DNA from 4 places in the Neptunomonas phycophila genome. Region 1 is predicted to be linked to each of the others. Evidence: predicted binding sites of a transcription regulator. Region 1 holds the regulator's gene; each other region holds the start of a gene.

Region 1 (5,757 bases):
CTTGATTACACAAAAAGGTAGGGGAAAAGCACAGTGGCTAATGCTGCCGCTGTGCTGAAGTGGCTTAGGGAGATTATAAACCTTCGTAAGCTAACATGGTGTAAACAGGGAAACCGGCATCTTGTATACGCATCGAGCCGTTGAGATCAGGCAGATCAATGAGTGCGGCACATTCAACGACTTCAGCGCCCAATTTTTTGATTAAAGTGCAAGCGGCTAGGATAGTCCCGCCTGTTGCGATTAAATCATCAAAGACTAAAACACGATCACCGGCAGCTACCGCGTCTTTTTGCATTTCTACAGCAGACGTTCCGTATTCTAGTTTGTATTCTTGGTGGATGGTTTCGCCAGGTAGCTTGCCTTTTTTACGCACTAACACCAACGGTTTCTGCATTTGATAAGCCATGATTGATGCGATTAAGAACCCGCGTGCATCGATGCAGGCAATGTGTGAGACATCGGCGTCCATGTAACGTTGGATAAAGGCGTCCGCCACCATGCGTAGTGCTTTTGGCTCTTTGAAAATAGGGGTGATATCACGAAACATCACACCGGGCTCTGGCCAATCTGGCAAGGTACGGATAACCGATTTGACGTAAAACTCGTCGTAAGACATGGATGCTTAGCTCCTGGGCTTGCTTAAAACAGAAAAGCGCTTGTGTACCACACAAGACATAAAAAGAGATTATATCGTTGAAAGGCAAGGGCGGCAAAAGTAGCCGCCCTTAATTACGTGGTTTTGAAACGAAACTGTATGCAGTAGCGTTCGCTAGAGAATGGTTTGCTGTTGTCCGGTTGGGCCTATTCGGATGGCTTGGTAGGCGCATTCTCCATACTGTCGCATGAACAAGGAGTTGGCTATTAACCACACACGCACGACGCGTGTGGCGGGTCCATTAATGATCGTTTTGTAGTCGTCATATAAATTACGTTGCTCTGATACCCATTGGCCTAACTGGGTTGTTCCGCTTCGTTGAACAACATGGGTTTCTACTTGATCCCACCCCGGTATGGGGCAGCGGAACACTTTTCCTACCGGTAAACTGGAACTCCACATATAGGTGATGTCTTGCCCGTCATCAAACTCGACCGCCATGGATAGGTAATCGTGAGCAAGGAGTGTATCTTCAGGCTCTGTGGAGGGGAGCTGATGGACAATCCAATCCCAATCTAGCTGCAAGTTGCTCACTAAGGGCTGATCTGCAAGAGGGTACTGCAAAATGCCTACATTCTTGTGTGTCTCGCAGTCTATGTGTCCTTTGGCGTTTTCGGTGTAGATGCTTCCATCGCCAAACATGAAAATATTGCTCCAGCCTTTAGGCATTAAACTTAACAGACGTTGGCGCTGAAGTTCGGCTTTTAGCATGCCTTGCACATCCCCCGCACTCGACAGCTGAGTCAGGCCTTTTTTGGGGTCGCCTTCCCAGATGATGGCGATGCCTTCCACGTGGCCTTCGCTGGCTTGATACTGCTCAATAGGTACCCATAAATCACCTTGTGGTGATGCGAATTCGCCAACCGAGCGGGCTATTTCTAAAGAACCGTTACGGTCAGCATAAAAAGTCCCTGTGTTTTGCATGGCGTTGTAAATAACACTGCTACCCGTCTTGTTGGTGGTACGTGCGAAAAATACAAAACCAGGTTCAAGCCAGCGACTTTGTTCTTTAAAAAACCACCAGTGTCCAGTAAGCAAAAACGTGACTGCTTGGCCTTGCTCTAGTTTCCCTAAACTTTTTTGCCAGGGTAAATCGGTTGGCGCTAGTTGGAAGCGCTTTATCCGTTTGATCGGTGCATTGGATAGGGTTTGGAGTTGGGTTACGGATTCTTGAAGGGACTGGCCGCTGACTGGCGAAGGTGGTGGTTCCGGTGCGTTAGCGAATGCGCTAGCGCAAGGGGCGAGCAAAGGAGCGGCGGCTAGGGTTTTAATGGCATTGCGTCGGCTGTGGTTGCAGCGATGAGTTTCTGACATGGCTATTATCCTTATCATTATGTCGTTGATGGCGGCAGTACTGACCGTTTCTCCACGATAATAAAAGGAGCGAGGCGCTGAAGTGTCAGGCTTATGTAAGATTTAGCAATTTAGGCTGTAACCCAGCCCGCGGACGGTAACAATGTATCGATGCTCGTGTGATGTGTCGCGTAACTTGTGCCGTAATCCAACCATATACTGATCTAACGCGCGGCTGTTAGGCAGGTAGTGCTGGCCCCATACAAAGTCATACAGTTCGTCCCGCGTGACTACTCGGTTTGTGCTTCGTTGCAGGCGCTCTATTATACGGGCTTCTTTAAGTGTTAACGTTTGAGTGGAGCCGTCAATAAACGTCACTGTGTGCGTATTTAGATCGATTATCGTATCGCCTAGCTTAAGTTGGTTTGAAGGTGGGGTAGGGATAAGGTACGGAATTCGGCGGCGTATTGCGGCTAAGCGAGCAAGCAGCTCCTCAGGGTTGAAGGGTTTGGTTACATAATCATCGGCACCGCACTGTAGTCCTCTAATTTTATCAGAATCGCTGTTTTTACCGGATAAGATCAAAACGGATAGGGCAGGATGTTGGGCTTTGATTGTTTGGCAAAGTTTATCTCCTGACATTTTGGGGAGTTGGCGGTCTATTATGCAAATATCTGGTTGATTAGTGGATAACCAAGTGACGGCTGATTCAGCGCAAGAAAAATCATAACAGCGGTACAGCGAGGCTTGCAGTAAATTACATAAACCTTGGCGTAAGGCGGAGTCATCCTCAACTATTAAAACGCGATACATGAAGTGTCCTGTTGGCGTTTTTTAAGGTTGGTCTGTTTGGGTAGTGTGAGTGTTACAGATACAAAGCACTCATCGCAATCAATTAATAAGTGCCAACCAAATGCTTTGCATAAGGATTTACAAGAGGCGAGCCCTGTACCATCGTTAATTGTTATCGGCGTTTGCACATGTGGCGAGCATCGCTCATTTTTTAACAAAAGAGACAGGCTGTCATCGTCCTGATTGCAGTGATAGATGAATAGCCCTTTGTTTGAGTGTTGAACCACATTATCCAATAAATTAGAAAGAATACGGTTGAGTGCTTGAATTGCACTGTGCGTATCATCGCGTCTGTATGACGTGGCGCTGATGGAGTCGACGGTGATCTCCATAGTACGACGTTGCTGCAAGAGCGTTGGTAAATACGTGTGTATGTGCTTATTTATGATGTCGATTGGAGTAAAAAGGTCGCCGGGTGTGCGGGTGGTGCTGTAATTGATGGGTGGGTTAGCTTTAGGGGGCCTTAGTGATGGTCGTCTCATAAGGTGGTTGAGTTGATAGAGAAGATGCTTAGCTTTGTTCGTTTCTTGTTGTAACGTGTCCAGATAAGGTTGAGGCGAAGTGAAATCGATGTGTTGACCCAATAGATAGGTGTATAGGTGAACATTTGATAAAGGCGATGCAAGGTCATGTATTGTCTGGATTAGTTTGTCGTAGTAATTCAGAACAAGACGTATAAAGCCGATGCACGAGAATAAGATCGCCAACCACAGTGTCGGCATAAATATGGCTGTTGTGGTGTATGTAGACCAAGTGCAGACGGTGTAACCATTCTCCCAACAATGATATTGACTACTGTTGATTATCAAAGGGTGAGAAGTCTGTGACTTCAACAATTGTGTGAAATACGGGAGAGCCATTTTTAAGCGGCTCAATTCAGCCAGTGTGTTATCTAAACCCTCACCCGGATAAATAAGGTCATTATCCTTCCAGAGCGTGATTAATGATAAGTCGGGTTCCTGATATAACAACCGCCTAAGAGACTGTTCTATGGGGTAATCATCTGATAATACTTGATCGATTGTCGCTTGAAATAATTGTGTACGCTGCATGTTATTAATAACCAGCGCATAGCTACAAAGTGCGGCTAGCAGGGCTAAACTAAACCACAGGCGATATTGGCTAAGGCATTGTAGACTGATTAATTTCATGGTTATCCCTTGTGAGCTAAGAGCGCGCACGCACGGTTAACGGTATGGCGGCGTTAACTCTGTTTCTGTAACCATGATTAGTTGAATAAGGCCGGTTGTCTGTCCTTCAAAAGGAGAGTTTTTGAGCGCAATTAGTGCTGTTTTTATTTGAAAGGGCAATGCCGTTTGAGTCCGGCATTGCAGTATATGAGGTCAGCCCTAAAGAAAGAGCAATGATAGAATGCTTTATATAGATAACTCTTGCGTATCGGTTGGCTCTGAAGTGCCAGGGCATTCGCCGGATATTTCATAGAGCTTGTCGATACTTAACAGCTCAATTTCTTTGCCATCAACAGCCAGAATTTCGCTTTTCTGGAAACGTGTAAAGATACGGCTCACGGTTTCGACGGCTAAGCCTAAATAATTCCCTATTTCATTGCGTGACATGGAAAGACGGAAGTTGTGCTCGGAGTAGCCTCGGGCTTTAAAGCGTTGCGATAGTTTTAATATGAACGTGGCAATACGAGCTTCAGCGTTCTTTTTAGAAAGCAAAAGCATCATTTGCTGGTCGTCTTTAATCTCTTTACTCATGGTGCGCATAACTTGGCGACGTAATTCCGGCAGTTGGCCACAAAGGTCATCTAAATTATCAAACGGAATTTCGCAGACGGCAGTTGTTTCAAGCATTTTAACCGAGATCGGATAAATGCCATCGTCATACCCGCTTAGGCCGACAAGTTCACCAGGAAAGTAAAAACCGGTAATTTGCTCTTCGCCTTGGTCCGTAATTGTGTAGGTTTTGACGCTACCGGCGCGAATGGCGTATACGGATTTAAAAGCATCACCTTGGTGAAAAAGGTGATCCCCTTTCTTTAGCGGACGGCTTTTTTCGATAATATCATCGAGACGGTCCATTTCGGTCATGTTGAGTGATACAGGCAAGCACAAAGAGCTCAAACTGCATGTTTTGCAGTGTGACTGATGAATACTATGAACTTTCCCTTCTTTACCGCAATCTGTCATGACAATTTCCTGTCGTAATTAGCCAATACTGCCTCGTTTACAAAGCAGATTATGGACTATTTAGGAAAGCGGGTGAAGGCTATATTAGATAATTCTTGAATAACCGAGAGTGGTATGCTCCTTTGGTATAAAGGCATCGAAGGCCATGCATATGCGCCTGATCAATAATCGACCAGCAGGCGAAACAATAATTTTGTCTTTTTTAACCGATAACAGCTTGTCTTCTTTAAACTGATTGATTTCAGGTAACACATCATTGAAATAGTCAAAGAAGTCGATGTCGTATTTTGTCTCTATCGCGGTAGTATCCAGTGAAAAATGACAAATAAGTTGGGTGATAACATCACGACGTATATGGTCGTCTTTAGTCAGCTGTATGCCACGCCTAATGGCACGGCCTCGATCCTCAATGGCTGCACTCCACGCCGTGATATCATGCTCGTTTTGGTAATACACGTTTCCTACTTGGCTAATAGCCGATACGCCCATGGCGATTAAATCGCAATCGGCATGTGTGGTGTAGCCTTGGAAGTTACGGTGTAATTTGCCTGTTTGTTGAGCGATAGCTAATTCGTCTGTCGGCTTTGCGAAATGATCCATGCCAATATAGACGTAACCGGCATTGAGCAGTTTTTGAATCGTTGACTGTAAAATAGCTAATTTTTCATTGGCGCTGGGCAAGTCGGCTACATTGATATGTCGTTGTGGGCGAAACCGATCAGGCATGTGGGCATAGTTAAATACCGATAAGCGATCGGGGCTCATGTCGATAACTGTATCGAGTGTTTTATTGAACGTTTCGAG
Region 2 (5,757 bases), 410 kb from region 1:
CAGAAGATGAAAAGTTAAACATTGCGCGTAAATATCTTGTGCCAAAGCAGATCAAGCAAAATGGGCTTAAAGATAAAGAGATCGAAGTGGGCGATGACGCCATCACAGGTTTGATCCGTTACTACACGCGTGAAGCAGGTGTTCGTGGACTTGAAAGAGAAGTTGCTAAAATCTGCCGAAAAGTCGTAAAAGATTTATCTTTAGGCAAATTGAAAGCTCCGGTTAAGATTACATCTGCAGAATTAGAGCACTACAGCGGAATCCAAAAATGTAAATTTGGTTTAGCTGAAGAGAAAGATCAAATTGGCCAAGTGACAGGATTAGCTTGGACCCAAGTAGGCGGTGATATCTTATCAATAGAATCCACTGTTGTACCGGGTAAGGGTAGGCAAGTCACTACGGGTAGCCTAGGCGATGTAATGAAGGAATCTATACAGGCCGCCTTGACTGTGGTTAGAAGTCGAGCACGTTCTTTAGGTATTCCCGCGGATTTTCATGAGAAAAATGATGTCCACATTCATGTTCCAGAAGGTGCTACGCCAAAAGATGGCCCAAGTGCGGGTATAGGCATGTGTACAGCTCTGGTTTCAGCGCTGACTAATATACCTGTCCGGGCTGATGTAGCGATGACAGGTGAAATTACGTTGCGTGGACAAGTACTGCCAATTGGTGGTTTAAAAGAGAAGTTATTAGCCGCGCACCGTGGTGGTATTAAAACGGTAGTCATTCCTGATGAAAATCAGCGTGACCTGAAAGAAATACCTGATAACATTAAGGCCGACCTAGATATTAAGGCCGTAAAATGGATTGATGAAGTTCTTGAAATTGCCTTGACTTATCAACCTAAGCCGCTATCAGATGAAGAAGTAGAAGCTGCTTCTTCAGAAAAAAAATCGTCTAAGTCTGAAACAGGACAAATAAACACGCATTAACCGGAAACATAGGCAGAATCAGGGGGTTGGAGCTTGACACTTGTTTCTGCCAGTTGGTATAAAGTGCGAGATATTTGTGCTGGGCATGGACTACAGAACATAAAAAATAATCGACTCGATAAAGGGGAACATCGTGAACAAGTCTGAATTAATCGACGCAATTGCAGCATCTGCAGACATTCCAAAAGCAGCTGCTGGTCGCGCATTAGACGGTGCTTTAGATTCTATCTCTTCTGCTTTGCAGAAAGGTGAGTCAGTAGCACTTGTTGGTTTTGGTACTTTTTCTGTAAAAGAGCGCGCGGCACGTACAGGTCGTAACCCTCAGACAGGCAACCCAATTGAAATTGCTGCGGCTACATTGCCGACTTTCAAACCGGGTAAAGCGCTTAAAGACGCAGTTAATAAGTAATAGGGGCTAATCGCGTAAGCGTTTTAATCCCGAATCTGGAGCGGTAGTTCAGTTGGTTAGAATACCTGCCTGTCACGCAGGGGGTCGCGGGTTCGAGTCCCGTCCGTTCCGCCACTTTTGAAAAAGGCGCATTCTGGGAATGCGCTTTTTTTTTGAACAATGGATACTAGGTGAATCATGCTGCAATCGATTCGCGATAATTCTCAAGGTATTGTCGCTAAAGTTATTGTTGGTTTAATCGTTGTTACTTTCGCACTGTTTGGTGTCGAATCGTTAGTCAGTCTAACGGCAGGCTCCAACGCGCCAGCCAGCGTAAATGGTGAAGAGATCACTGAGCAAGAACTGTATCAGGCAACGCAAATACAGCGTCGTCAGTTGCTTTCTCAAATGGGCGAGAATGCAAACCCTGCATTGCTTGATGAGAATGTGATCAGCGGTATGGTTTTAGAAAGCTTAATTGAACAAAAAGCTTTATTGATCTCGGCGCAAGATAAAGGTTTGTATGTTTCTGATCGTATGCTTGATCAAATGATCATAGAAACGCCTGACTTCCAAATTGACGGGAAGTTTAATTCGGATCAATTTCAGGCGGTACTTCGTAACGCTGGTTTAACGCCACTTATGTATCGTGACTTGATGCGCAAAGAGCGAATCTTAGCTCAAGAGGCTAATGCTTATCAGCTTTCATCGTTTGTTGTGCCAGCGCAGCTAAAACAGGTAGTTGACCTTGAAACGCAAACGCGTTCAGGTAACTACTTTACTATGCCGTTAGATATCGAAGCCGCTAAAGTAGCAGTCACCGACGATGAAATTAAGGCTCGCTATGATCAAGAGCGTAGTTCGTTAACAACGCCAGAGCAGGTCGTTATAGAGTACATTGTGCTTGATAAGCAGGCGATGCGTGATGCGATAACTGTTACTGATGAAGAGTTACAGTCTGAATACCAACAGCGTCAAGCGTCCTTTGCACCGCAAAATGAGCGTCATGTAGCGCATATTTTGGTTGAAATTTCTCCTGACCAAGATGATGAAGCAGCGCTAGCTAAAGCTGAATCAATTAAGTCGCAATTGGATCAGGGTGCTGCGTTTGATGAGCTAGCTAAAGCTGAATCGGACGACATTGGCTCGGCTCAATCCGGTGGTGATCTCGGTAATATAACAACGGGTATGCTATCTGAGCCCTTTGACAATGCGATGCTTGCGTTAAAACCTGGCGATGTTTCTGAGCCAGTGCGTACAGAGTTTGGCTACCATATCATCAAACTGATCAGCGAAACCGAGTCTACAATGCCTTCATTTGAAGAATTAAAGCGTTCTCTTGAAGATGATATCGTGACTCGTAAAGTTGAGTCTGAATACGTAGAAGGCTTAGAGCAATTAGCGGATACCACGTATTCAGCAGGAGACCTTGCTGAGCCTTCGGAAGTAATGGGCTTACCTATTGAAGTGAGTGAGCCTTTTGATCGTTCTGGTGGGGCGGATGTGTTTACGAGTAACACTCAAGTAATTGAAGCGGCATTTGCTGATGAGCAATTAAATGAAGGACTCAATAGTACGCCGATAGAGATTGATCAAGACCGTACTATGGTTTTACGCGTCAAAGACCATTTTGAGCCTCGAGAGCTATCGTTAGAAGAAGTCTCTGATCAGTTACGAGATCAAATAGCCTATGATAATGCTTCAAAAGCGTTGAATGAAAAAGCTGATAGTAAATTAGCCGCGTTAAATAGCGGTACATCATTATCCATGGCTGCTGATGATGCTCAGGTAAATGCGCTTGAGTCGCTTAGCCGTTCAGCTTCTTCAGCTCCCGCCGAAGTGGTTGGTAAACTATTTGCTATGCCGCATCCTGATGGTGCTCCTACAGCCTCTAAAGCTGTATTAGCTGACGGAAGTGTGGCGGTCATTCAATTAACTGCTGTGACTCAATCAGAAGCGGCAGAAAATGAAGATACGTTGAACGCAATGGGGCAATATTTAGCCTCAATGAAAGGTCAGGAAGCGTATAAAATGGTTGCTAAGTCCGTTACTGATAGCGCTGAAATTGAGCGTAAATAGAACAGACGTATATGAAAAAGCCTAGCTTGTTTGCTAGGCTTTTTTTTGTCTATGTATATTAGCATTTGTTGATGTAAGTTAATGATTTAAATGTGGGCCTATTTTAATCTGCACTAGTTTAGTGGTAGGTGCTTCTTACTGTGTTAAGCGCCTAATTTAAATATGCAGAAGTAGGTCAAAATGATGATCATTAACGAAGCTGTAGTAGAGCTGTCTAGATTGCAGTTCGCTTTAACTGCAATGTACCATTTCCTTTTTGTTCCCCTGACGTTGGGAATGTCATTCATTCTCGCCATCATGGAGTCGGTCTATGTTATTACCGGAAAACAAGTCTATAAAGACATGGTCAAGTTTTGGGGAAAGTTGTTTGGGATCAACTTTGCTTTAGGCGTGACAACCGGTTTAACCATGGAATTTCAATTTGGAACAAACTGGTCTTATTATTCCCATTATGTGGGAGATATTTTTGGAGCTCCACTAGCCATTGAAGGTTTAATGGCTTTTTTTCTAGAATCAACTTTAGTTGGTTTGTTCTTTTTTGGCTGGGACCGCCTAAGCAAGCTTAAGCATTTATTAGTGACTTGGGGTGTTGCATTGGGTTCTAACTTTTCGGCTTTGTGGATTTTGATAGCTAATGGATGGATGCAAAATCCTGTTGGGTCAGAGTTTAATTATGAAACGATGCGAATGGAGTTGGTCGACTTCGGCGCTTTGCTATTTAACCCTGTAGCGCAAGTTAAGTTTGTTCATACTGTGTCAGCAGGGTATGTAACAGGTGCGGTTTTTGTATTAGCCATTTCCAGTTATTACTTACTAAAAAATCGCGATTTACCCTTTGCGCGGCGTTCATTTGCTATCGCTTCGGCTTTTGGTTTGGCTTCTATTCTCAGTGTCATTATCTTAGGTGACGAGTCTGGCTATGAGCTAGGTGATGTTCAAAAAGTTAAGCTGGCTGCTGTCGAAGCTGAATGGCATACGCATGAAGCCCCTGCTGCTTTTACACTAATTGGTTTTCCGAATCAGGAAATAGGGGAGACGGAATATGCTATTCGTATCCCAGGAGTCTTAGGTTTAATCGCAACACGCTCTATTACTGAGGAGGTGGAAGGGATAGCGGATCTAAAGGCTCATAACCGTCAACGTATAATAAATGGCATTTATGCTAATCAATTGCTTGATGAGTTGCGCTCGGGTTCTACAGACGCACTTGTTAAAGAAAATTTCGAAAAAGTAAAAGACGATTTAGGTTATGGGTTACTAGTTACTGCATTTACGGATGACATAAACAACGTAACCTCCGAACAGATAGATCAAGCTGTTGATTATAGTATCCCTCGTGTAGCGCCTATCTTTTTTGCTTTTCGTATTATGGTCGCGGCAGGTTTCATCATGCTAATCATTTTTGCCACTGCTTTTTATCAAAATGCGCGTCGACGCATCGGCAACAACCGTTTATTTCTTCGTATTATCTTATGTAGTCTACCGCTTCCGTGGATCGCTTGTGAAACAGGGTGGATTGTGGCTGAGTATGGCAGGCAGCCATGGGCAATAGGAGAAATATTACCGGTACATGTCGCCGTATCTAGTCTGTCAGCAGGCGAGATTTGGCTATCGATGGGCTTGATGACTGCTCTATATACTGTTTTCCTTTTTGCCGAAATGTACCTAATGATTAAATTCGCCAAAAAAGGACCATCCAGCTTACATACAGGGCGCTATGCTTTAGAAGGTGACATAGCTCAAATGCGCGTTCAGGGGGAGCAGTAAAATGGATTATGAATTATTAAAACTAATATGGTGGGCATTGATAGGTGTTTTGCTGATTGGTTTTGCGGTAACCGATGGCTTCGATATGGGAGTAGGTAGCCTGCTGAGAATAGTTGGCAACGATGATATCGAACGTCGCGTAATGATTAATTCCATTGCCCCGCATTGGGATGGAAATCAAGTATGGTTTATAACCGCCGGTGGTGCGCTCTTTGCAGCATGGCCTATTGTTTATGCGACCTCTTTTTCGGGTTTTTACTTTGCAATGATTTTGACCTTAGTCGCGCTTTTTTTCAGACCCATTGGCTTCGATTACCGTTCTAAATTACCGAACCCTTCATGGCGTAATAGTTGGGACTGGGGGATTACGTTCGGCTCTGCTGTGCCGCCAATTATCTTCGGTGTTGCATTTGGTAATTTATTGCAAGGAGTACCTTTTGAGTTTGATAGCTACCTTCGGGTGACATATACAGGCACGTTTTTCGCTCTATTGAATCCTTTTGCTGTGTTATGCGGTGTTGTTAGCTTACTAATGATCATGACTCAAGGTGGGGCTTGGCTTCTGATGAAGACTGATGGCCACTTGCTAAT
Region 3 (5,757 bases), 1.1 Mb from region 1:
GGCCACGGTCGCATTGGCTGTGCCTTTGTTTGATCACTTTAAGCGTATTCGCGAAATGTGGTTGTCGATATTTATTGCGTGCTTTACGGGTGCTTTGGTTGCCATGGTGTCGGTGTTGTTGGTGGCTATGACGTTTGGCCTGCCTGACGAGTTACTGCTGACGTTGGCCCCCAAGAGCGTTACAACTCCAATAGCGATCGGCATTGCGGAAAAAATTGGGGGTATTACCTCTATGGCCGCTGGTTTTGTATTAATTACCGGCGCGATGGGGTGTTTGATGGCGCCGTTTGTGTTTCGTGTATTGGGCATTAAAGATGATGCCGTAAAAGGTTTTGCGTTGGGTTTGGCTGCTCATGGTTTTGGTACGGCTAGCGCTTTTGAAATGAGCGCGCTGGCGGGTGCTTTTGCTGGTTTGGCTATGGGTATTACAGGCTTGATGACCGCATTTTTAGTTCCGGTTGTGGTTGCTGTGCTTGGGATTGGTTAGTTCGCTAGCTTATATTTTTAGCGCGTTTGCTTCTCATGTATATGCGCTGTAAAGTGCGCCACTGTTTTTGTCTTCGATTAAAAAGGTATGTCAGAGAATGACTCCATTAGAGCGTTATAAACAAGATCTGCAACGTGATGATTTTGCCTATGACCCCGCCCAAGAGTTAGCGATTACGCACTTGCAGCGCTTGTATGATGATCTGTTAGCCGCTGAGCGCGAGCAGCCTTCTTCGTTTATTGGCCGCTTGAGTGGTCGCTTTAAGAAAAAAGAAGTCGAGCCGGTTAAAGGGTTGTACTTTTGGGGTGGCGTTGGACGCGGTAAGACATACCTAATGGATGTGTTTTACGATAGTTTACCTTTTACTCGTAAAAACAGGACGCACTTTCATCGGTTTATGCAGCGTGTACACGCTGATTTGCGTGGGCTTGATGGGACTAAAAACCCGTTAGATGAGTTGGCGAAGCGTTATGCTCAAGAATGGCGCATTATTTGTTTTGATGAGTTTTTTGTCTCTGATATTACCGATGCCATGATCTTAGGTGGCTTGTTTGAAAAGCTGTTTATGAACGGCGTTTCATTGGTGGCAACATCTAACATCGTGCCTGATGGTTTGTACAAAGACGGTTTGCAGCGCGCTCGTTTTTTACCTGCCATTGCAATGTTGAATAAGCATACAGAAGTCGTAAATGTTGATGGTGGCGTGGATTACCGTTTACGTACGTTAGAACAGGCTGAGCTATTCCATTATCCGTTGGGTCCTGAAGCCGATGCGAGCTTAACTAAAAGCTTTGAAGCATTAGCACCGGATATCGCAAGTGCTGAAGTGGCTAAACCTATTGAGGTGAATGGCCGTTCAATCGTGTCACGCCGCAGTTGTGAAGATGTGATTTGGTTTGATTTTAAAGCACTTTGCGAGGGGCCGCGATCTCAGAATGATTACATCGAATTAGCAAAAGAATACCATGCTGTTTTGTTATCTAATGTACCTCAGTTAGGGCGTTCGAATGATGATTCAGCACGTCGTTTTATTAATTTGGTGGATGAGTTTTATGACTGCGGCGTCAAATTGATTATCTCTGCTGAAGTGAGCATCGCTAACATCTATACAGAAGGGCGTTTGTCGTTTGAGATAGCCAGAACGCAGAGCCGTTTGCTGGAAATGCAATCGCATGAATACCTGTCACGCGAGCACAAAGCATAGGCTAAAATTTAGTGATTTTTTATAGTAAAGGACTCGCATTGGCGAGTCTTTTTGTCTATAATCCGCGCTCCTCAAATTGTTGAGGTTCGATTGTTGTGGTTTCTTCAGTAATGAATAGACGACAACTAATAATTATAAGGTAAGTCGGCACGGCTTTTTGAAAGCCTCGTTAAGACTTAATTTTTTATATAGGCGAACAATAGATGACTACTTTTGTTGCTAAACCAGCCGAAGTAAAACGCGACTGGTATGTAATTGATGCAGAGGGTAAAACTCTGGGTCGTATGGCTACTGAAATCGCACGCCGTTTACGCGGTAAGCATAAGCCAGAATACACTCCTCACGTAGATACAGGCGATTACATTGTTGTAATCAATGCTGAGAAAGTAAACGTGACGGGTAACAAGCGTAAAGATAAAATGTACTACCGTCACTCAGGCTACCCAGGTGGCTTGAAGCAGGCTAACTTTGAAATCATGATCAACAGCAAGCCAGCTGAGGTTATTGAGCTAGCGGTTAAAGGCATGCTTCCAAAGGGTCCTTTGGGTCGTGCTATGTACACTAAATTGAAAGTGTACGCAGGTAACGAACATCCACATGCGGCTCAGCAGCCTCAAGAATTGAAAATTTAAGGGGATAGTAGATTATGTCAACTACTCAGTATTACGGTACAGGTCGTCGCAAAACTTCTACTGCCCGTGTTTTCTTGCGTCCAGGTACAGGCACTATCACTGTTAATGATCGTACTCTTGATGTGTACTTTGGTCGTGAAACTGCTCGCATGATCGTTCGTCAGCCACTAGAACTGACTGAAACGTTAGAAAAATTTGATGTGTTTGCTACGGTTAAAGGCGGCGGTGGCTTCGGTCAAGCTGGTGCTATCCGTCACGGTATTACTCGTGCACTTATGGAATACGACGAAACGCTTCGTCCTTCACTGCGTAAAGCTGGTTTTGTTACCCGTGACGCTCGTGAAGTTGAGCGTAAGAAAGTTGGTCTGCGTAAAGCACGTAAGAAACCACAATTCTCTAAGCGTTAATTGTCTGCCAGTTTACTGGCAAGCAATTCAGAAAAACGCCCGAAGCCTCACGGCTCGGGCGTTTTTTTATGTCTGCTATATAATCTTGTGCTATATCAATACTTAGTCTAAATGTAGGGGTAATTTATTAATTCACCTTGTATCATAGGGTTATATTCTTTACTATTTTCGCGATTTTAAAGAACCGAATTTTGTAGCTTTATACTTTTCGGCCGGTGATCTTTTTTATAAAAATAAAGGCGGGGCTGAATGTGGGGGAGAACTTGATGAGCAATGACGGCGTGAACAAGGGTCGGCGTCGCCTACTGATCGGTGCTACTTCTGCCGTTGGGGCAGTAGGTGCTGTGGGGGCTGCAGTACCGTTTGTAGCTTCTTGGAATCCGAGCGCTAAGGCTAAAGCGGCGGGTGCACCTGCGAAAGCAGACATCAGTAAGCTAGAGCCTGGGCAGCAAATGATCGTAGAATGGCGCGGAAAGCCAGTCTGGGTTGTTAAACGTGGCCAAGAAGCATTAAAAAATTTAGAAGCGCTGGATCCTAGTCGTTTAGCTGATCCGCTTTCAAGCGTACCGCAGCAGCCTGATTACATTCCTAAAAACGCTTACCGTGCAATACGCGATGACATTTCGGTGTTGGTGGGTATTTGTACGCACTTGGGTTGTTCTCCTACGTATCGTCCAGAAGTCGCGCCTGCTGACTTAGGTGCTGATTGGGTGGGCGGTTATTACTGTCCATGTCATGGGTCTCGTTTTGATTTGTCTGGTCGTGTGCTTAAAGGTTCCCCAGCGCCGACAAATCTTGTGATCCCTCCTTATACGTTTGAGGATGACGATATTCTCGTCGTCGGTATCGATCAGGAGGCTGTGTAATGGCTGGCTATCGCAATAAGGGTAAAGGCGGTTTCATGGGGTGGGTCGATGACCGTTTCCCAGCAACGGCTATGTGGGAAGATCATCTTTCCAAGTACTACGCGCCAAAAAACTTTAACTTTTGGTATTTCTTTGGCTCTTTAGCCATGCTCGTTTTGGTTAACCAGATTATTACTGGTATTTGGTTAACGATGAACTACAACCCTTCAGCAGAAGGGGCGTTTGCGTCTATTGAATACATCATGCGTGATGTCGACTACGGTTGGCTGTTGCGCTATATGCACTCTACGGGTGCGTCTGCATTTTTCTGTGTTGTGTATCTGCATATGTTCCGTGGCATGCTTTATGGTTCGTACCGTAAGCCGCGTGAGTTGGTGTGGATCTTTGGTATGACAATCTACTTGGCGCTAATGGCTGAAGCCTTCATGGGTTATTTGTTGCCTTGGGGTCAGATGTCTTACTGGGGTGCGCAGGTTATTGTTTCGCTATTCTCGGCGGTGCCATTTATTGGCCCTGATTTAGCTGAGTGGATTCGTGGTGACTACCTGATTTCTGGTGTTACGCTAACACGTTTCTTTGCGCTGCATGTTATCGCTTTACCTATCGTGCTATTAGCTTTGGTTGTTCTGCACATCATTGCATTGCATGAAGTGGGTTCTAACAACCCAGATGGTATCGAAATTAAAGAAAACAAAGACGAAAATGGTGTGCCACGTGATGGTATCCCGTTCCACCCTTATTATACTGTTAAAGATATTGTGGGTGTTGTGGTCTTCTTGTTTGTCTTCTGTACCGTAATCTTCTTCTTCCCTGAAGGGGGTGGTTACTTTATTGAGGCGCCAAACTTTGAGCCAGCTAACCCGCTGAAAACGCCACCGCATATTGCGCCTGTTTGGTACTTCACGCCTTTCTATGCCATGTTGCGTGCTATTCCGCCAATTGCTGCTTCCCAGTTCCCTGGTGTGGTAGTGATGGGTGGTGCGATTGCTATCTTGTTTGTGTTGCCTTGGTTAGATCGCAGCCCTGTTAAGTCTATCCGTTACAAAGGCTGGATGAGTAAAGTGGCGTTGGCTATCTTTGCTGTAAGCTTTGTGATCTTGGGTTACTTAGGTGTTGTTGCTTCTACACCGGGTCGTACGCTGGTTGCTCAGATCTGTACAGGTCTGTACTTCGCGTTCTTCTTCTTAATGCCTATTTACACGCGTTTGGAGAAAACTAAACCAGTTCCGGAAAGGGTGACAGGGTAATGAAAAAATTTGTAATCGCTTTCGTTATGTCGTTGTTCCCGGTTGTGGCTATGGCAGCTACAGAAGGGGTTAAATTAGATCACATTGAAATAGACCTAGAGAATCAGGCGTCGCTTCAGCGTGGTATGCAAACGTTTGTAAATAACTGCTTGGGTTGTCACTCTGCCCAATATCAGCGTTATGAGCGTGCTGCGAATGACTTGGGTATGCCGAATGAGTTGGTTGAAGAGCATTTGTTGTTAGGTGACCAAAAAATAGGTGATCAAATGACTATTGCTATGCAAAAAGCTGATGCCGGCAAGTGGTTTGGTAATCCACCACCTGATTTAACGCTTGAAGCGCGTTTGCGTGGACCTGATTGGATTTATACGTATTTACGTAGCTTCTATAAAGATGAGTCTCGTCCTTGGGGTGTGAATAACGTTGTTTTTGCTGATGTAGGTATGCCAAACGTTTTGGAATACTTACAAGGTGAGCAAGTTAACCACTGTACACCTGAAGAACTGATGCATGCGGAGAAGAAAATTGACCCGCTAACCGGTCAAGAAATGGGTGGCTGCTTAACCATCAGCAAGGCGGGTTTACAAACGCCAGCTGAGTTTGACCGCACCATTTATGACTTGGTTAACTTTATGGCATACATTGGGGAGCCTTCAAAACTCGATTCTCATCGCATTGGTACTAAGGTGTTAATCTTCTTGTTCATATTCTTCTTTATCGCTTATGCGCTTAAGAAAGAATATTGGAGAGATGTACACTGATCTAATCGAAAAAATCTGTTAGAATGCTTCTTTCGCGCGGCCTGTTAAAGGCCGCGTTTGTTTATTTTTAGCGGTAAGTTATATGGGGATATATTGATGGGAGTTGTGGCGAAGCGTTCTTCCATGACCTTTTACTCTGATGGTAGTGATCAC
Region 4 (5,757 bases), on a different contig from region 1:
AGCATCCTGCTCATAATTAAACCAAATGGGGTATTCTAAACATAAGTGGTGCTGCGTACTAGAAAACCCAAAAAAATAGGAATTTTGCTTAGAAATGACCGAACGATCTATTGAAATGCGCTTTTCCGGTAGCCACGACCCCTTAGCCGCGTTGTTATTATGCGGAGCGCATAAAGCCGATCGCGTTATGGTGGCAGGTCAATGGACCGTTGTTAATGGTGAAATCCCGGGGCTAGATACACCGCAGCTGATTGCTGATCATTCCCAGATGGCTAAGCGGTTGGCAGAGAAGCTGTCGTAAATAAAAACAGGGCTGTAATAGCCCTGTTAGTTAGAGTAAGTGTGCGTCTGACATTATTAGCTCATTTCCATCACGATACGGCCGGTGATCTCCCCTTTCTCCATATCGGCAAAGATCTCGTTGATGTCTTCTAGTTTCTTCGTTTCTATAGTCGCTTTGACTTTGCCTTCAGCGGCAAATTGTAGGCATTCTTTTAAGTCCTTGCGTGTGCCTACAATGGAGCCGATGATGCGGACACCGTTGAGTACGGTATCAAAAATGGGGATCGGCATTTCTTCGGGCGGCAAACCCACCAGTACGCAAGCGCCACCGCGACGGATTGATTTGTAGGCTTCGGAAAAGGCGGGTTTTGATACGGCTGTGCAAACAACGCCGTGTACGCCGCCGTTGGTTAGTTCAGCTATCTTTTGGGAAGGGCTATCTTTCAGAAAGTCGATGCTGTATTTCGCCCCAAGTTCTTTTGCCAAAGCCATTTTAGAATCGCCAGTGTCTACGGCAATCACATTCATCCCCATAGCTACGGCGTATTGGATGGCTAAGTGCCCTAAGCCGCCCACACCGACAATGGCCATCCATTGACCCGGTTTTACGTCGGACACTTTGAGCGCTTTGTAGGTGGTGACGCCGGCGCAGAACAAAGGTGCCGCTTCGACATAACTGAGCCCGTCCGGAATTTTGACGGTGTAGTTGCCATCAGCTAAGCAGTATTCAGCATACCCGCCATCTACTGAATAGCCTGCGTTTTGCTGGTCTAAACAGAGGGTTTCTTTGCCTTCTAAGCAATAATCACACTGGCCACAGGCACTGTATAGCCAAGGTACGCCAACTCGATCCCCTACTTTTAAATGGGAAATCTCACTACCTACTTCTACAACTTCTCCTACACCTTCATGTCCTGGAATAAGTGGCATTTTAGGTTTGACTGGCCAATCACCATGGCAAGCGTGAAGGTCAGTATGGCACACACCGCACGCATGGATTTTGACGAGTACATCATGTGCTTTAACTGTCGGAAGAGGCATCTCTTTGATTTCTAAAGGCCCTTTAAACTCATTAACAACGGCTGCTTTCATGGGTACTCTCCTTTACTTCGTGTAAATAGAAATCGTTAAAGAATATTAGAACCGATATCAGGACGCCGTGTTTAGATCTAGATCATCATTCAAGAGCGTTTAGCGTTTGTTTAAAGCGATTAGATTTTTTGCCACATGCTTGGTGTAAGCTCTGGTTTGTCTTTATGTGTCTGTTAAAAGTGTCAGTAATTTTTACATTTAATGTTTCTTATTGGAGACTTTTTTATAAAAACTAAAGCAAAACAATGGATTGGAATATGTGGCGTAATGTTTGCTTTTAGAGACAGTAGTTATTTTAAGGAATTAGTCATGAAACTATTAGCTTACGCTGCAGTTGGTTTTTCGATGATTGCGGGGGCGGCTCAATCGGCCATCATCACAGCCGATTTAACCCCCATTGTAAACACGGCACAAACGTACTCGCAGACAATTACTTTGCCGACTAATGTCACCTTCGCTGATGTGACACTCGGGCTTATGCTTAAGGGCGACTACGATTTGAGCAGTGAGTACTTTAACTTTTATATTGATGGTACTCAGCTGTTGTCTTGGAACGCCTCTTCACCGGGTATATTTTCCACCACTATCTACCCACACTATGATTATCTGCTAATGGGTAGCCTGTCGATTAGCGATGTGCAGTGGACCAGCTTTGCCAGTGATCAAACACTTAATCTATCGTGGTCTAATGGGCCGAATGTTAACGCCTATGCTAAAGGAGGCTTAGATTTCGTCTCGTATACGTTAACAGGAACACCCAGTGTGCTTGCACCCAATACAGCGACTCAGCAAGAGGTGCCGGAACCACTTTCACTCGCATTACTAGGCTTAGGTTTGGCGGCTATCGGTTACAGCCGTCGTAAAAAAGCAAACGCTTAGTGAATACGCCTGCGCTGAGGAGTGCAGGCGTATTATTGTAACGTTGTTAAAATCATATCAGTCAGTTCAGGCATGGTGTTGGCAGTAAGGCACTGAGCCGGTGTTGTGAATAAATCATCGTATCCAACATAGCGAATAAACGGTATGTGTCGTTCGTGTGCGGCTTGTTCGTCATAGTCGGCATCACCCACAAATACACGGTTCACATGTTGGCCAGTGATGGCCGCTATTTTATCGAAGTTCTCTGGTTTTCGTTCATCCCCGCCATACACGGCGACAAAGCAATCCAATAGTTGATTATTCTTTAGTGTCTCTTTAATTTCATTAACCGGCGCTGCGCTGTTGATGAATATTGCTATACCTTCTTTTTGTAATGTATAAAGCATTGAGCGAGTAGCGTCGTCTATTGTAAGAGATCGCATCCGGTCGTCTAGCGTAATCTGAAAGCGAGCTAAGAAATCATCCATACTTCCTGTTATAGATTCCGATTGAAATGTATCAAGCATCATTTGAATTTTAACGGCCCGAGGAATACCACCGGTAGACAGATGAATGCGTTTGGCTTGTGCTTGCTGTTCTTTAGTTAGTGGTATTCCAAAACAGTGGATAAAGGCATCCAGTTTGATCATCAAGCTGTCGACGATGACACCATCGAAGTCGAATATAGCGATCTTTTTCATTCTAAACAGACCTTTAGCGAGTAATTGACTAGATACGTTACCTGCTTGTTGGCCAATAAAAAAGGACGCAAAGCGCCCTTATCATGGTCATGAATAATTTACGCTAGCTTAGCTGTGATTTCAGCTACGCGCTTCCCATAGGAAACAGCGGTGTCTAAGTCCCCTTGCGGGATTTCATCGACGCTGGCGTCAGATGGTGATTGAACCAGCAGGCCAACCGAGCCGCCTAGGTTGTTTAGGTCTTTACGGGTTGCATCTTTAGAGTTGCTTGGCAATAAGCCTAAGCTCACCCAAATACCGCCGTGTTGTGAGGCTAGTGTTTGTAACGCGATTAATGAAACTTGTTTGTCGCCGTTGAAGCTAGCGCTGTTGGTAAAACCACCAAAGACTTTATCTTTCCAGCCTTGGGTGAACCAAATTTTGGAGGTGGCTTCTGCAAACTTTTTAAACTGCCAGCTCGGGCTACCCATATAAGTTGGGGAGCCCCAAATGATAGCGTCGGCGGCATTAAGCTCGTCCCATGCGCTCTCGGGGATGTCGCCGTGTTCGTCGATAGCGATAAGCGATGCATTAGCACCTTCAGCTACTTTTTCAGCTACCACTTTGGTGTGGCCATACCCTGAATGATAAACAACTATTATTTGAGCCATAATGTTTCCCTTACTAAGGATTGAGTGGACATTCGTTTCTAACGCTCTACTTGAGTCATATTTGTTTTAACCGATGAGGCTAGGCAAAGTTCCGTTTTATTATTTGCTCTGTGCTAATCGGATCTTACAAACTTAGAGTGACGCTTTAAGAGATTCAGTCATTGGTTTGCTATTTCTACCTATCAGCTGACTTAATTGATGGCTACTATCAAATAGAGCTCCCTTGGCAGCGCCTGCATCTGAGTCTGCCAATATATTTGCGAAGCCTTCAGGCAAACCCGCGCCAACCAATACTTTGGCAAATTCTGCTTCGGGTAAGTTTTGGTATTGGATCGTATTGCCCGTGGTCTCGCTTAGGTAATGTGCTAATTCGGCAAGCGTATAAGCGGTATCACCTGCCAGTTCATAAACTTTGCCTGCTTGATCTTGCGGCGATGCCATGACGGCGGCAGCGGCGGCGGCATAGTCTGCACGAGGTGCTGAGGCTATTTTTCCATTGCCTGCAGCACCAATGAATGCGCCATGCTCAAGAGCGGAAGGTATGCTGGCCAAGTAGTTTTCGGTGTACCAGCCATTGCGTAATAGAACAAAAGGCACGCCAGATTCGGCTAACTTTTGTTCGGTTATGACATGCTCCTGAGCTAATGCCAGCGGGGAGGTATCTGCATGCAAAAGGCTGGTGTATGCGATGAGGGTGACGCCTGAAGCGTTGGCTGCATCAATAACCGCGGAATGCTGAGCCGCTCGTTTTCCGATCTCACTGGATGAAATGAGTAAGAGCTTTTTGGCTCCGTTAAAGGCTGTGGCTAACGTTGCTGGTTGATCATAGTCTGCTTGGCGGACAACGACACCGAGATCCGCAAGGTCTTCGGCTTTTTCAGGGCTACGTACGGCGGCGATAATGCTATTTGCAGGTTGTGTTTTAAGCAGTTCATGAATGACCAAACGGCCTAGCTGGCCTGTCGCTCCGGTTACAGCAATCATAGTGTGCTCCTTTTGAATCGAAAATGATTGAATCAGTAATCAAGAAGTCGCTTGATGTAATCTATGCTAAACTCCAAACTCACTTTTAGTAAGTACGTACAAAAAGGTAAGTATGAAAAAAGATATGATCAGTCATGATGACAAGTCTAAGACGCCGCCCGACGTTGCTTATATACAGGGTGAAATAGGTATACCTTTGTCGGTGAGAATGGAGCGCGGTGATGTATTTGCAGAGCAATGCCCTTCCAGACAGGTATTGAAGCATGTAACGAGTCGTTGGGGAGTTTTAGTCTTGGTCGCATTAGCCGGAGGGACTTACCGCTTTAGTGATCTGCGCCGTAAGGTATCTGGGGTTAGCGAGAAAATGCTAGCACAGACCTTACAAGGGCTGGAGGGTGATGGCTTTGTGAAGCGCGTTTCGTATCCTGTTGTTCCGCCGCATGTTGAGTATAGTCTAACGTCGCTAGGGCTTGAGGTGAGTGGCAAGGTTGAAGCGTTGGCAGATTGGATCGAACTCAACCTCTTCGAGATTTTAGAAGCGCAGGCGAAGCATTCGCAGAACAGCCCGTGATTGGTTATAGCGATCTATCGGATGCTGCAAAAAGTTGACCTCTGGGTTATTATTTACCGTTAACTGTATAAAGATTTAGCTGACTGTCCTGACAGATTGTTATGGACGATAGAGCCATATTGAGGAAAGTAAGATGTCAGAACCCACTGCGCAAGCGACACCACAACTACCCTACCATCGCGACTTTCCGGTGGGATGGGATGAGCTGCACCGTAATTGCCGCGCTTTATCATGGCGGTTATTGGAAAAGGGCCCGTGGAAAGGCATTATAGCGATCACACGAGGCGGTTTGGTTCCTGCGGCGATTTTGGCTCGTGAATTAGATATTCGATTGATCGATACCGTGTGCGTAACCAGCTACGGTATAGCCGAGGAAGGTGCCGAGGCCATGAAGCAAGGTGAGCTGAATATTCTTAAAGGGGTTGAGGGTGATGGTGAAGGCTTCTTGCTTGTAGATGACCTAGTCGATACGGGTAAAACAGCACGTGTGGTTCGTGAGATGTTACCTAAAGCGCACTTTGCAACTATTTACGCCAAGCCTGCTGGCTGCCCTCTAGTGGATACCTTTATTACTGAAGTAAGCCAAGATACATGGATCCGTTTCCCGTGGGATATGGAA

The links. The regulator FNR, encoded in region 1, switches genes on or off when oxygen is low (the NO sensors DNR and NnrR bind a similar motif). The targets are predictions, from matches to a motif close to TTGATNTANATCAA.
Region 2: the regulator FNR is predicted to act here: its motif matches at 3,468-3,481, upstream of BS617_RS06800 (cytochrome ubiquinol oxidase subunit I).
Region 3: the regulator FNR is predicted to act here: its motif matches at 2,816-2,829, upstream of petA (ubiquinol-cytochrome c reductase iron-sulfur subunit).
Region 4: the regulator FNR is predicted to act here: its motif matches at 1,447-1,460, upstream of adhP (alcohol dehydrogenase AdhP).

What each region holds. Positions count from the first base shown of each region.
Region 1 is NZ_MRCI01000001.1:1,882,723-1,888,479, reverse strand. Features, by position in the region: gene BS617_RS08640 (adenine phosphoribosyltransferase) at 74-616, opposite strand; gene BS617_RS08635 (DUF3047 domain-containing protein) at 770-1,969, opposite strand; gene BS617_RS08630 (response regulator transcription factor) at 2,072-2,761, opposite strand; gene BS617_RS08625 (histidine kinase) at 2,746-3,951, opposite strand; gene fnr (fumarate/nitrate reduction transcriptional regulator Fnr) at 4,177-4,953, opposite strand; gene hemN (oxygen-independent coproporphyrinogen III oxidase) at 5,038-5,757, opposite strand, start outside.
Region 2 is NZ_MRCI01000001.1:1,477,297-1,483,053, forward strand. Features, by position in the region: gene lon (endopeptidase La) at 1-932, shown strand, start outside; gene BS617_RS06785 (HU family DNA-binding protein) at 1,066-1,341, shown strand; tRNA gene BS617_RS06790 (tRNA-Asp) at 1,379-1,455, shown strand; gene BS617_RS06795 (SurA N-terminal domain-containing protein) at 1,519-3,399, shown strand; gene BS617_RS06800 (cytochrome ubiquinol oxidase subunit I) at 3,586-5,166, shown strand; gene cydB (cytochrome d ubiquinol oxidase subunit II) at 5,168-5,757, shown strand, end outside.
Region 3 is NZ_MRCI01000001.1:753,195-758,951, forward strand. Features, by position in the region: gene BS617_RS03425 (LrgB family protein) at 1-487, shown strand, start outside; gene zapE (cell division protein ZapE) at 585-1,691, shown strand; gene rplM (50S ribosomal protein L13) at 1,895-2,323, shown strand; gene rpsI (30S ribosomal protein S9) at 2,338-2,730, shown strand; gene petA (ubiquinol-cytochrome c reductase iron-sulfur subunit) at 2,997-3,596, shown strand; gene BS617_RS03450 (cytochrome b) at 3,596-4,843, shown strand; gene BS617_RS03455 (cytochrome c1) at 4,843-5,604, shown strand; gene BS617_RS03460 (glutathione S-transferase N-terminal domain-containing protein) at 5,701-5,757, shown strand, end outside.
Region 4 is NZ_MRCI01000003.1:75,512-81,268, reverse strand. Features, by position in the region: gene BS617_RS15865 (hypothetical protein) at 95-301, shown strand; gene adhP (alcohol dehydrogenase AdhP) at 358-1,374, opposite strand; gene BS617_RS18330 (PEP-CTERM sorting domain-containing protein) at 1,684-2,253, shown strand; gene BS617_RS15850 (HAD family hydrolase) at 2,286-2,933, opposite strand; gene BS617_RS15845 (flavodoxin family protein) at 3,032-3,583, opposite strand; gene BS617_RS15840 (SDR family oxidoreductase) at 3,716-4,567, opposite strand; gene BS617_RS15835 (winged helix-turn-helix transcriptional regulator) at 4,680-5,138, shown strand; gene gpt (xanthine phosphoribosyltransferase) at 5,272-5,757, shown strand, end outside.